Pelosinus sp. IPA-1: one gene and its partner. The protein of the gene in region 1 interacts with the protein of each later gene in a pairwise test. Links are inferred from orthologs where the notes say so. Each region holds a gene or a part of one and is shown on either strand. Other genes may lie near its edges. The genes, in order: def and QSJ81_RS10880.

Region 1 (3,175 bases):
ATAATTACTCACCTCAATAAAGGAACGTTCTACTCTTTCTTTTTCTACATCAAAAATTTTACCAATTTGGATGGCCAGAGGAAACAGCAAGTTAATTGCAGACCAAGCTGGCCCTTGAAACAAAGATAATGTAGAAAAACCTAAGATGGCTAAAATAATGCCGCCAACCCCAATCCCAATAGCCAATAAAACCATTCCTAACAAAACTCCAAGAACAACTGGCAGAAAAGTACTAATATTAGCGAGACCAGGGAAACTAACCATCCACAATCCATAGGTAGAAAGAGTGGCTAAAAACAGACTAGCCAATATGAGTGCCAAAAACAATCGTTTCTTGGGACGAGCTATCACCTCAATCACTACCATTCACCTTCTATTCTAATATATCGCCAACACGCAGCCCATAACCACAAGTAAAGTCACTTGCACTCATACGCCTTTTACTGTCAGGCTGAATTTCTAAAACTTCTAGCATTCCCTGCCCTGCTTCTACTACAAAACCATCTGCAGTAATCTTTGTTATTCTACCAGGATGAGTTACTATCTCGTCAGACGGATAAACCCTAGTTCGCCAGGTCTTTAGGTTTTTACCTCGGTAACAACAATAAGCACCGGGCCAAGGATTAAGTCCTCTGACTAAGTTATGTATATCTAACGCTGACTCTTGCCACTTAATACGTTCTAATTCTCTATTTAACATAGAAGCATAGGTAGCAGATGCATGATTTTGTGCCATACGCGGTGCTTTATTACCCGCAATTAATTTTATTGTTTCACTAAGAACGTTAGCACCAACACACTTCAACTTATCATGAATGTCTCCGGTCGTTTCCGTTTCTCCAATAGGTACCTCTTCTTTTAGTATCATATCACCAGTATCCATTCCAATGTCCATATACATAGTAGTAACACCTGTAAATTTATCCCCTTTAATAACGGACCAATGAATCGGTGCAGCTCCACGATAAAGAGGCAATAAGGAGGCATGCACGTTAATACAACCTAATAAGGGTAAATCCAATATACTTTTAGGTAATAATTGGCCAAATGCAACAACAATAATAATATCCGGTTTTAATAAAGATAATTCAACTTGAAACGCAGCCTCTTTTACTTTAGCTGGTTGCAAAACAGGTAAACCATAACTTAGTGCTGCTTGTTTGACTGGCGATTCAGCTAACTTCTGCCCCCGTCCTTTGGGACGATCTGGCTGGGTTACTACTGCAACAACATTATAGTTATCTGCTATTAATTTATCCAAACAAGGGACGGCAAAATCTGGCGTCCCCATAAATACTACTCGTAAATTTGACATCTTATTTACCCCTATGAATGGTTTGCGCTTTTTCAATAAATAATATGCCATCCAGATGATCAATTTCATGCTGTAAGGCTCTAGATAACAAACCAGTTCCTGTAATACTTATATTTTTCCCAAAACGGTTTAAACCAGTTACTGTGACTTCCGCAAATCGTTCTACTTCACCAAAAACACCTGGTATACTTAAGCAGCCTTCATTTCCCAGTTCACAGCCTTCACTTTTCGTAATAACTGGATTTATTAGTTCAATTAACTCTTCATTTACATCAATCACGATCACTCGAAGAGATATACCTACTTGGGGTGCTGCCAAGCCTACTCCATCGGCACTATACATTGTCTGTGCCATATCATCAAGAAGTTTCCTAATTTTTTTATCAACACGTAACACTGGCTCCGCTTTCGTTTTTAATACCTTATCGCCAGCTTTTCTAACGTCCATTATAGCCATAATAACCTCCTAGTAGATAAATCATGCCAAAATTCTATCATAGAAACATATAAAAATCCACGTTTAATATAAACAATATTTTTCACATAATACTAACTGGTTCAACATCAATAATAACATCTGGTCGCGTAGTTAGGCCCATCGCAACTATATGAGGCTTTACGTCCACAAGATTATCTGTTTTTACAATGATATTCATACGAAAAATATCATTTATCTTAGCAACAGGGGCTGGAAATGGCCCTATTACTTCTATATTTTTATTTTCTTTTACTAGACTTCGTAATTCTGTTATTAGCTTATCAGCTAGATTTCGAGCCTTTCCTTCTTCATCAGCCTGAACTGTAAGTTTAAGAATTTGACTATAGGGTGGATAAGAAAGGGCTTTACGAAAAACGATTTCAGCATCATAAAAGCTTCGGTAATCATGTTCAGCCCCCGCTTTTACTGCATAATGCTCGGGATTATAAGTTTGAACTACAACTTTGCCTGCCTTCTCACCACGCCCTGCCCTACCTGCGGCCTGAGTTAACAAGGCAAACACACGCTCTGCTGCCCTAAAATCAGGTAAATTCAATATACTATCAGCTGCTATGATACCCACGGCTGTAACACTTTTTACATCATGCCCTTTAGCTACCATTTGCGTACCAAGTAAAATATCATATTCGCCTTTTGAAAATCCATCTAAAATACGATCATAAGCCATCTTCCCGCCAGTAGTATCTTGGTCCATCCGCACTATACGTACATCTGGAAATAGCTTCATTAACTCTTCTTGTAATTTTTGCGTGCCTGTGCCAAAAAAGCGAATATAACGACTGCTGCATTCTGGACAAACATCGGGCACCTCTTCAATACATTGGCAGTAATGACACTTCAGTTTTTTACCTATAGAATGGTACACTAAAGAAATATCACAATGCTTGCACCGTACAATATGCCCACATTCTCGACACATTACAAAGGTAGCATAACCACGACGATTCAATAAAATAATAGCCTGCTCACCGCGGTTTATTGTCTCAGTTAGCAATTCTTGCAAAGGCAAGGAGATGACACTACGCCTTTTATTACGTAATTCTTCACGCATATCAACAACCGTAACCGCAGGTAACAACGCATTTGCAATCCGCTTTGACATAGCAAGCATTGTATGCTGCCCCTCTAAAGCTTGATAATATGTCTCAACTGCTGGCGTAGCACTTCCCATTATTACCACTGCACCTGCCAAATTAGCTCTCATTAAAGCTACCTGTCTCGTATGATAGCGCGGTGTTTCCTCTTGCTTGTAAGTAAATTCATGCTCTTCATCCATTATAATTATTCCGATATCTACCAAAGGTGCAAAAATGGCTGAACGAGCACCAATAACAATACCTGCTTCTTTTCTACGAAGACGC
Region 2 (3,231 bases), 240 kb from region 1 along the record:
TATGTGAATCGACAGTCTGTAATATAGGAATATTATTAATAGATAACGCTTCTATAAAACTGGCCATAACACCTGGAACACCATTTATTCCGCCACCGACGACGGAAACTTTAGCACAGTCAAGGGTTGTTTGCACATCACAACCAAATTCGCGAAGTTGAGCTGCAGCCTTATCAGCAAGTTCTTCTGATACCGTAAACATAATTTGACCAGGATGAACGTTAATCAAATCAACACTGATTCCATTGTTTGCCATAGATTTAAATATATTAAAGCTTGCAATGTTATTCAAAGAATCATGCAAATTAACTTTAATTTGAGCGATATTAGCAAGATAGGTAACACCGGTAGCAACACGGTCATTGACATTTGACTCAGTGGTATCTTCTGGCACTATATTAGTTATCAGCGTACCAGGTTCATCTGAAAAGGTTGATTTTACAAGTAAGGGAATATTTTTTTGCATTGCAATTTCTACAGCCCTCGGATGAATGACTTTAGCTCCTTGATGTGCTAGCTGGCAAACCTCTCCATAGGAAATGCAGTCTAGTATTTTTGCAGTGCTGACAATTCGAGGATCCGCTGTCATTATACCATCTACATCAGTATAAATTTCAATCATTTCTGCATCGAGGGCTGATCCTAAAGCAGCTGCTGTAGTGTCACTCCCCCCTCTGCCCAAAGTAGTAAATTCATAATCAATGGTCGCACCTTGGAAGCCACATACGACAGGAATTTTACCCATTCGTAATAAGCTTAGTATTCGGGATGGATCTACTTTCAAAATTCTAGCATTGGTAAAATTATTATCGGTTATAATGCCGGCTTGCCCACCTGTAAGCATAATCGCATCAAGTCCTGCAGCTTGTAGTGTTCCAGTCATAATAACAGCAGAAATCATCTCGCCACAATACAAAATTTGATCGAGTTCACGGCTTGCAATATCTTTATATGCAGTACGTGCCAGGTCAATCAATGTATCGGTAGCGTAACTTTCTCCTTTTCTTCCCATAGCCGAAACGACTACTACTGGATTAAAACCTTTATCATGGGCAGTTTTAATCTTTGCAACTACTAAATCTCTACATTCAGGAGTTGCAACAGAGGTACCACCAAATTTTTGAACTATTATCCCCATTATTTCACCTCAAAGTAAGTTATGTTCAATCATATACTCGGCGATTTGTAAGGCATTTAAAGCAGCGCCTTTACGTATTTGATCACCAACAACCCAAAGATTTAGACCATGTGGAACGGAATTATCTTTTCTAATTCGACCTACAAAAACTTCATTTTGATTGGAAGTAAACAAAGGCATTGGGTATACCATTTCTGCCGGATTATCTTGCAAAATAACTCCTGGGAAATTTGCTAAGAGTTCTTTAGCCTGATCGACTGAGATTGTTTCTTCAAACTCAACATTAATTGACTCTGAATGGCTACGATAAATAGGAACCCTTACAGTAGTTGCTGTAATACCTATCTTATAATCATTAAATATTTTATGCGTTTCATGAACCATCTTCATTTCTTCTTTTGTATAATTATCTTCTACAAATACATCAATATGTGGAATGATATTAAAAGCAATTTGATAATGCTTAGGTAAGCTAGCACTAGGAAGAATATTAGCTTCCACAGGGCGATTTTCAACAACAGCTTGCACTTGATTTGACAACTCATCAATTGCTTCTTTACCTGCTCCAGATACTGCTTGATAAGTGGAAACGACAATTCTTTTAATTTTTGCTTGATCATAAAGGGGCTTTAGGGCCATGGCCATAATAATGGTAGAACAATTAGGATTTGCAATAATCCCTTTATGCTGTCGTATAGCTTCTGGATTAACTTCTGGCACAACCAATGGCACAGTAGGATCCATCCGAAAAGCACTAGAATTATCAATCACTACTGCTCCACATTTTACTGCGGCAGGGGCAAATTTTGTACTAGCAGAACCACCGGCAAATAAGGCAATATCAATATTTTTAAAAGAGTCATCAGTAGCTTCTTCTACGATATAATCTTTTCCCATGAAAGGAATGATTTTTCCAGCGGAACGTTTTGATGCAAGTAATTTTAGATTATCAAAAGGAAAATTACGTTCTTCAATTAAATCTAGGAACTCTTGCCCTACTGCTCCAGTAGCTCCAAGTATCGCTACATTATATTTCTTCATACATATCGCTCCCCATTATTTTTTCTCGTAATATTATATATTCTTATTATATTCATTTTATTTACTATAGTTATTGCTTATGATGCCTGATTTAATGCAAAAGATGCTATGCTGTAAGTTTATGATTATACTATTTATTAAGCTTTCCAATAAACTTATTTTAAAATCTCTTCAAGTCCCAAAACCAAACCATTTGCTGTTAGTACATATTTACAAGCCAATACAACCCCTGGCATAAATGACTCACGGGATATGGAGTCATGACGAATCGTTAGTGTTTGACCAAGTCCACCAAAAATAACTTCTTGATGCGCTACATATCCAGGTAAACGCACACTATGCATTCTAATACCAGAAAAGTCTCCTCCTCTTGCACCTGGTAGCTTCTCGACTTCGTCTGGATGTCCTTGTTGTAAATAACCACGTTTTTTCGCAATTAATTCTGCTGTTTGCAAAGCAGTTCCAGAGGGTGCATCGAGCTTTTGGTCGTGATGCAATTCAATGATTTCCACATGTGGAAAAAATTTAGCGGCATCTTGTGCCAATTTCATCATTAGAATAGCACCAATGGCAAAATTAGGGGCAATTAATGCATTCACTTTGGTTTTTTCACATAATTGACTAATTTCTTCCAGATTTTCTTCGGATAATCCAGTAGTTCCGACAACAGGGCAAACACCATTAGCAATTGCCATACGAATATTATTTAATACTACTTCTGGTCTTGTAAAGTCAACCATTACTTGTGGCTGTGTTTCATTAATTACAGTTTGCAGATTATTACCAACAATAATACCTGTTTTTTCTACACCGATTAAATCACCAATATCAATAAAATCCGATTTTGTATCTACAGCTCCTACGATACTTAATTGCGTATCGTTATGTATGGCTTTTAGTACCTCACGCCCCATTTTACCGTAAGCTCCACACACTATTACTCTAATCATATTGCGCACCTCCTAATAGTAGCAATGTATTCATTGATTGTTATGAATGTTAATCTTGAGGTAAAAATAATAGCCGATGAGTATAATCTCATCGGCTGTCAA

What was found.
Region 2: the proteins of def (region 1) and QSJ81_RS10880 interact in binary tests that used the Escherichia coli proteins (3 or more experiments, as listed by UniProt). The link is inferred for Pelosinus sp. IPA-1 from one-to-one orthologs.

The regions. Positions count from the first base shown.
Region 1 is NZ_BSVC01000004.1:471,516-474,690, forward strand. The notes cover bases 45-2,883. They hold def (peptide deformylase), read right to left. Parts: upstream 1,773-2,883; coding sequence 1,317-1,772; downstream 45-1,316. Other genes in these bases: QSJ81_RS12125 (DUF116 domain-containing protein), read right to left, coding at 45-360; fmt (methionyl-tRNA formyltransferase), read right to left, coding at 374-1,315; priA (primosomal protein N'), read right to left, coding at 1,855-2,883. Outside these bases: more of QSJ81_RS12125, read right to left, coding at 1-44; more of priA, read right to left, coding at 2,884-3,175. UniProt on the Escherichia coli protein: Removes the formyl group from the N-terminal Met of newly synthesized proteins. Requires at least a dipeptide for an efficient rate of reaction. N-terminal L-methionine is a prerequisite for activity but the enzyme has broad specificity at other positions.
Region 2 is NZ_BSVC01000004.1:234,059-237,289, forward strand. The notes cover bases 164-3,058. They hold QSJ81_RS10880 (aspartate-semialdehyde dehydrogenase), read right to left. Parts: upstream 2,180-3,058; coding sequence 1,148-2,179; downstream 164-1,147. Other genes in these bases: dapG (aspartate kinase), read right to left, coding at 164-1,138; dapB (4-hydroxy-tetrahydrodipicolinate reductase), read right to left, coding at 2,335-3,058. In the rest of the region: more of dapG, read right to left, coding at 1-163; more of dapB, read right to left, coding at 3,059-3,129.